3 regions of the Haliea sp. genome follow, and region 3 is predicted to be linked to each of the others. Evidence: predicted binding sites of a transcription regulator. Region 3 holds the regulator's gene; each other region holds the start of a gene.
The links. Region 3 encodes FNR, which switches genes on or off when oxygen is low (the NO sensors DNR and NnrR bind a similar motif). Its sites were predicted from a motif close to TTGATNNNNATCAA; they were not measured.
Positions count from the first base shown of each region.

Region 1: the regulator FNR is predicted to act here: its motif matches at 2,045-2,058, upstream of R3E49_RS11185 (DnaJ C-terminal domain-containing protein).
Region 2: the regulator FNR is predicted to act here: its motif matches at 1,653-1,666, upstream of R3E49_RS07565 (4Fe-4S dicluster domain-containing protein).

Region 1 covers NZ_JAWKZJ010000005.1:190,051-193,305, reverse strand. Annotated here, with positions in the region: gene R3E49_RS11200 (OmpP1/FadL family transporter) at 1-144, opposite strand, end outside; gene R3E49_RS11195 (hypothetical protein) at 380-586, opposite strand; gene R3E49_RS11190 (chaperone modulator CbpM) at 657-989, opposite strand; gene R3E49_RS11185 (DnaJ C-terminal domain-containing protein) at 986-1,945, opposite strand; gene R3E49_RS11180 (hypothetical protein) at 2,492-3,025, shown strand; gene R3E49_RS11175 (hypothetical protein) at 3,038-3,255, shown strand, end outside.
Region 2 covers NZ_JAWKZJ010000003.1:244,011-247,265, reverse strand. Annotated here, with positions in the region: gene ppsA (phosphoenolpyruvate synthase) at 1-1,598, opposite strand, end outside; gene R3E49_RS07565 (4Fe-4S dicluster domain-containing protein) at 1,821-2,900, shown strand; gene R3E49_RS07560 (cyclic nucleotide-binding domain-containing protein) at 2,897-3,255, shown strand, end outside.
Region 3 covers NZ_JAWKZJ010000008.1:51,385-54,639, reverse strand. Annotated here, with positions in the region: gene ccoN (cytochrome-c oxidase, cbb3-type subunit I) at 1-350, opposite strand, end outside; gene R3E49_RS14420 (Yip1 family protein) at 405-1,007, opposite strand; gene fnr (fumarate/nitrate reduction transcriptional regulator Fnr) at 1,124-1,882, opposite strand; gene R3E49_RS14410 (helix-turn-helix transcriptional regulator) at 1,969-3,168, opposite strand; gene R3E49_RS14405 (DUF1631 family protein) at 3,165-3,255, opposite strand, start outside.

The DNA of each region.
Region 1 (3,255 bases), on a different contig from region 3:
TGCCAGGCTGACACCGGCGACCGCCTGCGCGCGCACGCCTGTGCCGTGGGTAAAGTAGCCGTTGGTTGCCTGTGCCTCGGCAGCCGTCATTGCAATACCGCCCAGCAGCAGGGAGCCGGTCAGGAGAGAGTTACTGAAAGTCACGCGAAGTCACCACTTGTGTTTAGGCGTTGTGTCATCATCCGGCTGGGCCGGAAACCGAGCTTGCGCATCCTAGGCCAGCGGCACACTGCAGCCAACGATTTTTTCGAAATATGCTTATAAGTTGCGGCGTTGAACGATCGCCGGCTAACCGAGGACCGCCTGACACAGGGCATGCTCCCCAGCGCGCCGGGCGTTCACCCTCAGCCCGGGCGCGGACGCGCTGGAACAGCCCGTTCTACCTGGCGCTTGCCCGATGGGCGAGCCAGCTGAGACAAAGCCCGAGAGAAACCCCCAGGGCGTTGATTGCTACCGCCCACCACCAGGCGCTGAGGGACAGGTAGCGCGCCAAATCGCCCTGCAGATACCGCTGCAGGTGTATGAGCACCCCTGAGTTGAAGAGCAGCAGCATGAGCAGGGCATTGAGCGCCGTATACCAACGCAAAATCCCCCATCACCCGAAGCTGTTTCGCAAGGTGCCGAGATCCTCCAGTGCGCGCGCAAAGGACGCGCGGTTACTCGGGGTGGGCAGCGTCTTTTATGAACCGTGCAAGCTGGCGCTGATAGGTATCATTTTCCTTCTGCAGTATTTCGTTCTCACGCATCAGGTCAACCACCATGGCGACCGCAAGCCAGTCAATCTCCAGATCGCGGTGCAAGCGCAGCGCTTTTTTCAGCCAACGAATGCTCGTGGTGTCAAACAGCCATTGATCGCTCTCGCTGGTTTCCCTGCTGAGATTGGCGGGCCTGACGATGCCATACTCAACAATCTCAATGACCACGTCACTGTCAATACCTTCAAGCTGGCAGAGCTCGTTAAATGAAATACTGAATAATGAATCACTCATGATTTGGTGTCCCAGTCTTTTCTAGGATCAAAGGATTCGCTCTCTGCCAGCGCTTGCCAGAGTGCTTTGCTTTTCTCGCTGATGTTTTCCGGCATGACCACTTTGGCAACCGCGAACATGTCACCTGTTACAGTTTTGCTCTTCAAGCCCTTACCTTTCAGCCGCAACTTGTCTCCTGACTGTGTGCCGGGCGGGATCGTGAGATGTATTTTCCCCTCGAGGGTTGGCAGGGTTACCCTGGTGCCCAAGGCAGCTTCCCAGGGAGTCAAAGGAACCGTAATGGTGAGATTGTGCCCGACAACATCGAATAGCGGGTGCGGTACCACACGGATATGCAGGTAGAGATCACCCGGGGTGCCCCCGTTATAACCGGGCTTGCCCTGGCCCCGAAGGCGAATCCTTTCCCCGTCCATGATGCCCTGGGGTATTTTGACCTTCAAATGCTTCCTTGACGTCGGTGTTTGTGCAAACTCATCGGCGGGTATCACAAACTCCACGCTCTTTTCATTTTCCTTCAGCGTTTCCTCAAGAAATACGGGGAGTTCAATCTCTATATCGCTGCCTCTGCCACGATGCGCCCCCTGGTAAAAGTCATCCGCTCTCTGCCCCTGACTTGCTCCACCAAAAATCGAGTTGAAGAAGTCGGAAAAGCTTCCATCGAATTGTGCGCCTTCCTGGTATCCCGCGTTCGCGGACGATTTCCATCCGGGGGGTGGTTGAAAGCCATGCTGCGATTGCGAGCCGTACTTGAGCAACTCGTCAAACTCTGCTCTTGTCTCGGCATTCTTGAGCACCTGATAGGCTTCGGCAACGTCCTTGAACTTGGCTTCGGCACCTTCATCCGGATTCATATCCGGGTGATATTTACGCGCGAGTTTGCGATAAGCGGCTTTGACCTCCTTGGGGTCGGCATCGGGCGCGATACCCAGGATGTTGTAATAGTCCTTGAATTCCATAGGTTATCCAGGCGACTCCTTGAAGATGAAACGTCATAGTCCACGTGTTGGACTCGGGCCTCGCGGTAATTGAAGTCGCGACCAACCACCGAGGGACCCCTGATCCTCATCAATGGTATCTTTGATGGTGCTTTGGGGCCACAGGAACGGTCCAATCTTGAGTGGCAATAGGCCGGGTCGGTGCTCTGGGGGATGCCCGAGCGCACACGAGTGTGCTGAGACGAACGAAGAACCTGAAATGCGCAGGCGGGCGGAGATGCCTTGGGGTTGCGTAACGTACTGATGTATCGATGAACATATCGGCGCATAGGCACCACGCTAAACCGGGCGGCCAGGTTGCACAACTGAGGTAGTTGGCAGACGCCCAAATACCTGAAGGTGTAAATCATGTCTCCGGTATATGCCGGAGGTTATGTCTCAAGCATGACAGGCCCCCCCCCTAGATAAAAAAGGCAGACTTTTTTTGCGATTTGAGCTACAAATTCAGTAGTGAACCACGGTCCTTGGGCATCGAGGCAAACTGCAATTGCGCTGGATGATGAGTGGATGGAAATAACAACCAAGACGGCTGATTTACTCGTTGTGCAACATCAGCCGACCAACTGGATCATCGGCCTCGGAGCCGTCTGTGTGGTGCTTCTCATTGGCCTGGCACGAGCGCTGGTGGAGCTCTCTCTGTCGGGTATCACCATCTCACTTCTAATGCTGACCGCACTGGGCTGGCTGATGCTAACGCAGGTGGTGCGCCGCCTGCAGCTTATCGCAGACAGGCACACTGACCTCCTGCAGATCAAGGCCACCACCCCTCTGGGCGAGAAGGTAGCGGAGTACCCTTTGTCAGCCTTGCAGCGTAGCGAGACACAAACTCGCCACGGTAGCCAGAGCATTCCAGAGACGATGCTGGTGCTGGTGTTCGGCGCTACCAATCCGGCAAGCCACGTCAAGTTCAATGCCTTCCGCCCGGACGTGGCAGCCATTCTTAGCGTAAGCGAGCAATTAAACCAGTGGCTGGAGGAAGGTCGCCGCAGAGCGGATGGGGCGATAACTCCGGACGTGTCACATACAGCCCCCCGTTCATAGGAGCTTGCCAGCATGAAGGTCGTAAACAACTCTGAACAGGAGCTGGAAATCCTGGTGGAACTGCCGCGCTTCATCCTCTGGTTCATGCTCGGCCCCATCGGCGGCTTCGGTGCACTGTTCACGCTTGCGCTTTTTCTGGGCGGCGAGATTATCAACGGACTGGTGTCCGGCAGTATTATCGCAGTGGTGGTGCTGGTGGGCCGTTACTTTCTCACCCAGCGCACCCATTT
Region 2 (3,255 bases), on a different contig from region 3:
TTGTCGATATCCAGCAGGGCCTGGGGGTGCACGCCGATGTGATCGTTGATGATGAACTCGATTCGGACCAGGCCGACGCCATCATTCGGCAGCCGACTGAACTCGAGGGCACGTCCGGGGTTGCCAACGATCATCATGATTTTTGTGCGTGGGCGTATACCCGCCTCAAGATTGAACTCCACAGTCTCGAAGGATAGCCGTCCGTCATAGACCTTCCCCGTTTCGCCCTCGGCACAGCACACCGTTACCGCCTGCCCGTCGCTCAGTCGATCCGTTGCATCGACAGTCCCGACGATGGCAGGAATACCCAGTTCACGGGCAATGATAGCCGCGTGGCAGACGCGCCCGCCGCGATTGGTGACAATCGCGCTGGCACGTTTCATGATGGGCTCCCAGTCAGGGTCGGTCATGTCAGTCACGAGTACATCGCCGTCTTCGATATCGGCCATGTGCGAGGCATCGAGTATCGTTTTCACCGTGCCGCTGCCAATGCGCGCGCCCACGCTTTTGCCGGTGAGCAAGACCTTGCCCTTTTCCGACAGGCGGTAGCTCAGCTGTTTGCTGGCGTCCAGGTTTGAGTGCACAGTCTCCGGGCGAGCCTGAACAATGAACAGTTCGCCACTCCGGCCATCTTTGGCCCACTCAATATCCATGGGTCTCCCGTAGTGGCGTTCGATGCTGATTGCCAGGTGGGCCAGCTGCAGCACTTCGTCGTCGGTGATCGCAAAGCGCTCGCGATCCTCACGACGCACCTCGACGTTGCGGGTAGCCACGCCGGTAACGCCGTCTTTGCTGTACACCATCTTCAGGGCCTTCGAACCCAGCTGCCTGCGAATGATGGGCCGAAAGCCGTCCGCCAGTGTGTTCTTGTAAACCAGGAATTCATCAGGCGTAACCGCCCCCTGGACCACGTTTTCACCGAGGCCGTATGCGGCGGTAACCATGACCACGTCGGTAAAGCCACTCTCCGTATCGATGCTGAACATGACGCCGGATGAGGCAAGGTCGGAACGCACCATGTTCTGTACACCGACGGACAGTGCCACTGCCATGTGGTCGAAGCCCTTGTGCACGCGGTAGGCGATGGCGCGGTCTGTGAACAGTGACGCGAGCACCCGTTTGCAGCTGCGCTGCAGGTGCTCTTCGCCCTGTATGTTGAGGTAGGTCTGCTGTTGCCCCGCAAATGAGGCGTCAGGCATGTCCTCGGCAGTTGCGGATGACCGTACGGCGACCTCGGGGTCCATGCCGCCGTTTTTCTGTCTCAGGATGTCGTAGGCGGCGTTGATCTCTGCGGCGATTTCAGGAGGCATTTCACCATCGACAATCCAGCCGCGGATGCTGGCACCCACAGTGGCCAACGCGCGGACATCCGCGATATCCAGCTGGGCCAGTGCCTCGGTGATCTTGTTGCGAAGATCGTTATGATCAAGGAATGCGTAGTAGGCTGCAGCCACCGTAGCAAAGCCATCCGGCACCTGTATTGCCTGGCCGGACAGTGTGCTGTACATCTCGCCCAATGAGGCATTCTTGCCTCCTACCAAAGGCACATCACCGATGCCCAGTTCAGAGAACAGTCGAACGTAACTGAAGTTACTCATGACATTGCCTCCCACGTCCCGATTTCAGTGTGTTCGCAACGCGGGCCAGGATTATTGACCTGCCTCAAGATTCAGTGGGATTCCGCCGGCTTCACTGGCATTTTTGCGGTTCGGGGTGTCGTCCGCACAAATTCTTCTACAGAATAGACGGGGTGATAAGAATACGGGTTTAGCCGCGCAGCACTTCGCAGCGCCGGCGTGTTGCCCCGATACTGGAAGGCCATGCTTATGCAACGCTGGACTCCAAGGGATTTACAGGCGCTGATCGACGGCTTGCGTGCCGAGGGGGTTCGCGTACTTGGTCCAAGGGTGGGCGATGCGGCCATACTCTACGATGAGATTGAAACTCTGCCCATCGGATGTGGTGACGAGCAGGCCCCCGGCCACTATCGTCTGACCGCGAGACACGATCAGAGTCGCTTCGGTTACAACCTGGGCCCGTCGACCTGGAAACAGTTCCTGTTTCCGCCAGAGGAGGCGATATTTCGTGTGCAGGACGGGGAGTTTATCAGCTGCCGTGAGCAGCCCGATAAAATGGCTTTTTTCGGTGTCCGAGCCTGCGAGCTGGCCGCGATTTCGATTCAGGACCGGGTATTCATGGGCGACTTTGCCGACCCTGGCTACGCCTCGCGCCGTGAAAACCTGCTGCTGATTGCGGTCAACTGCTCCCAGGCTTCGGGTAACTGTTTTTGCGCATCTACCGGTGATGGCCCTGCAGTGGGTGTCGGCGCCGACCTGATCCTGACCGAGCTGCGGCCGGAGGATCCCTACTACCTGGTGGAGGCTCAAACCGAAGCTGGCCAATTGATGATCTCGGCTATCGGTGGCCCTGCGGCGGCAACCGGGGAAATCGACGCCCGGGATGAAGTCCTGGCCGCGACCCGACTGCAGATGCAGCGCGAGTTTGCCACCGAGGGCATTGCCGAGGCACTGTACTCCGCCCTTGATCATCCGCATTGGGATGTGGTCGCCGAGCGCTGTCTGGCCTGCGGCAACTGCACCCAGGTCTGCCCGACCTGTTTTTGTAGCTCAACCCGGGAGCATGTAAACCCTGTCGGTCTTGGGGTGACGCACATGCGCCGCTGGGAATCCTGCTTTGCTGCCGATCACTCCTATCTTTCCGGTGGTGTGGTACGCCCGAGTGTGAAGTCGCGCTATCGCCAGTGGTTGACGCACAAGCTGGCAGGCTGGGAGCTACAATTTGGCGTGTCCGGCTGCACGGGATGCGGGCGCTGCATCAGTTGGTGTCCGGTTGGCATTGATTTGACGGAGGAAGTTGCCGAGATCAGGCGGCCGCTATGAGAACTGTTGGCGACGAGTTGCGGGCCCATCCGTTCTTCGCTGGACTGAGTGAGGACTGCATGCAGTTGATCGCAGGCTGTGGCGAACATGTGGTGTTCCGGTCAGGTGCGACGATAGCCAGCGAAGGCAGTGCGGCCAATGAGTTTTATGTCATTGAGCGAGGGCGGGTCGCGTTGCAGCTACACACGTCGGCAACGGGCGCTTTACTCATACAAACGCTCGATGCCGGCGATATTCTGGGCTGGTCCTGGCTGTTTCCGCCGTTTCGCTGGTCGATTGAGGCAATAGCGATGCAGGATGTGCATGCCATTCGACTCGACGGTAAATGTCTGCGCCATAAGTGTGATACTGACCC
Region 3 (3,255 bases):
AGCGTCACCGCCGCCAGCACGATCACCGCCTGCCAGCCCCAGAACGTGAAGGCCGCCAGCTTGTCGGAAATCAGCCGCGCCTGGGTGGTGCGCTGAACCACGTAGTACGATGTCGCGAACAGCGCGCTGCCGCCAAACGCGAAGATCACCGCGTTGGTGTGCAGCGGGCGCAGGCGCCCGAAGCTGGTCCAGGGCAGGTCGAAGTTGAGGATGGGGAAGGCGAGCTGGGCGGCGATCAGGACGCCAACCAGCATCCCCACGATACCCCACACGACCGTCATGATGGCAAACTGGCGAACGACCTTGTAGTTGTAGGTCGAGTGCTCCAGTGCAGCGTTGAGTTCACTCATGTCTTGTTTCCACTGTCAGTAATGTCAGGCAGATCGCCCGCTCGATAAATGCCTTTACACATCGGTAAATGCTGGCCCTGCGCCGAGATCCCAGAGGAACACCGTGGTCACCAGCAGCGATACCAGGATAACCAGGCCGACACCGACCACGGCGGTAGAGAACAGGAAACCCCGCTCCTCCGGAATATTCATCATGATGGGGATGCCCAGGTAGAGCAGATACACAGACCAGCTCACCGCTACCACCCCAATCAGCAGGTCGACCCAGAGCAGGGGGTAGAACCCCGCCGCGCCGAAGACAAACATCGGTGTAGCGGTGAGACCCGCGACCACGATGCCCTTGGCGAAGGATGTTTCCGCCCCATAGGTGCCCGCCATCCAGTGGATGAAGTAACCCACCGCGACGACGCAGCCGACCATGGCGAAGTAGAACAGGATGCAGAGTTGTAGCGCGCTGTCATAGGTCAGGCGTATGGCGGGCCCGTTGCCCACTGTCCAGCCCACGTCGGTGGTGCCGAAATACCAGGCAACCGCAGGAATCAGGGCGAGCACCCAGGGGTAGAGCACCAGGATGTTCTGGCTGCTGGTCGGCAGGCCGGCAACGCTGCGCCACTGGGCGCCGGGTTTGGTCAGAAGACCGATCGTGTGCTGGATCATGTGTTTTTTTTCTCCCCAAAGAATGACTGGTGCCGGGCACAGGCGAAGTGTACCGGGCCGCTCGCCCGCGGCCATGATGCAGATCAAGAATCGGCGGGGTCTTCCCGCTTGAGGTGTCAGTTGGCGATGTTGGCTGCCAGCTGCAGGGCTTCCTGATCCAGGATTTCGATTTCCTTGTTGTCGACGCAGAGGATGCCGTTTTTCTGCATCCTGCTGAAGACCCGGCTGATGGTTTCCACGGTCAGGCCCAGGTAGTTGCCGATATCCACCCGCGACATGGGCAGGCGGAACTGGCTGGCGCTCAGGTTGCGCCGCGCGTTGCGGCTGGCAATGCTGAGCAACAGGGTGGCGACGCGCTCGTCAGCGGAGTTTTTGCTGAGCAGTGTGATCAGCAGCTGATCCTCGGTGATTTCACGGCTCATGAGCTGGAACAGGTGGCGCTGAAGGCTGGGCATGGAGGCGCTCAGGCGCTCCAGGGAATCAAAAGGTATGGCGCAGATGGCCGAGGTCTCCAGCGCCCGCGCCGAGGAGGCGTGGCTGTTGTTGCTGATGCCGTCCATACCGAGGATTTCGCCGGGGAAATAGAAGCCGGTAACCTGCTCGCGACCGTCGCTGGTGGTGCGATAGCCCTTTACGGCACCCGAGCGCACGGCGTAGATGGACTGGAACGGAGTACCTTCGTGGTAGAGCAGTTCGTTCTTCTGCAGCGGCTTGCTGCGCTGGATGATGTTTTCCAGCTGTTCCAGGTCCTGGTGGTTGATGGCCAGTGGCAGGCAGACTTTGCTGAGGCGGCAGGTTTCGCAGTTGACCTTGTACTCGTGGGTGCACGAGCGCAAGGGCGCAGTTTCACTGACATCTTGCAGGCGCATGGACATGCGTGACTCCCCTGGTTTGTAACGCGCAGTATAGTGTATTTGACAGGGCTACTGAACCTCTGTGGGCCAGCTCGCAAAACGATTTCCTAGCCCAGCGAGGCCACACTTTTCAGCACCAGTCGCACCAGTTCCGCCTGCCGCGAAACGCCGGTTTTGGCGAAAATGGACTTGAGCTGGGCACGGGCGGTGTGCTGCGAGATATTCTGTGCCTCAGACACCTCAGCGAGGCTCAGTCCCCGCGACAGCAGGATGGCAAGGTTGGCTTCGGCAGGGGTGAGGTCAAACAGCTGGCCAAGGGTGCCCTGAGAGCTGGGCTCATTCAGGTCCGGGTCGGAAATGAACACGGCAACGCAGGGGCTGGACTGGCCCTCACCCCACTCTGAAACCGGGACCGGGCGCAGTACCAGCCCCAGCTGCGCCCGATCACCGCCGCGCGGTACGCGCAGGGCACGGATGACCGACGCCTCGCCCCGGTGCAGGGCCTTGATGATGGTGTCCAGTGCGGTCTGCAGCTCGCGATTCTTGTCCCGCCCTTCAATGACCAGGTGTTGTCCACGTACGCTGAGGCCGTTGTCGCCCTCCAGAAGCGCGCGTGCGACGGTGTTGGCGCTGAGTACGCGGCCCTGCTCGTCGAGCACGATGGTGGCCACCGCCAGCTGTTCCACGGCGCCGGCGTACAGGTTGCGCTCCGAGGCGGTGCGCCCCAGGGTGGCATACAGCTGGATGGAGAGACGCAGGTGGGGCGCGATGCGGGCAATGGCAGCGCGCTCGTCGTCGTTGAAGGGCGGCTCAGTGTGGCGCCGGGAAAATCGCAGGCGTGCCAGCATCCCTCCGGGCTCCACCGTGTCCAGGCCGAGAATGCGAAACAGCCCCGCGGACTTCAGGTAGTGCTCGTAATACTCCGAGGCGACCAGCTCATCGTCGCTGAGAATGTCCTCCAGTGCCACCACCTTGTCGGGCGGCAGATTGACGAACGGGTCCAGCGCGAAAAACTGTTCGCGGTAGGCGGTGACCTCCCAATCTGCCGGGTCGGAAAGCGGCCGGGCGGCGGTGCCGTCCGCCGCTGGCCGCACACTGTTCAGGATGACGCCGCGATCGTCTTCTGCGGGTGGCCGCAGGACCAGTGAGACCACCTGACACTCAACGAGGCTGCGTAGCAGGGGGAGCGCTGAGGACCAGGGCGGGTTTTCCAGTGGGCCGCGGTACAGGGCCGCCACCAGGTCATCATAGGCAGCGGGCACACCGCCGATCGATGCGACGTCCAGCGGATCGCTCCGCGGGCTCATTTTTCGATACTCGACAGATCCATGGTGACCTCCGCAAGCGGTTTTGGTCGTCCAATACCCCAGCCCTGCAGGTAGTCAACACCAATT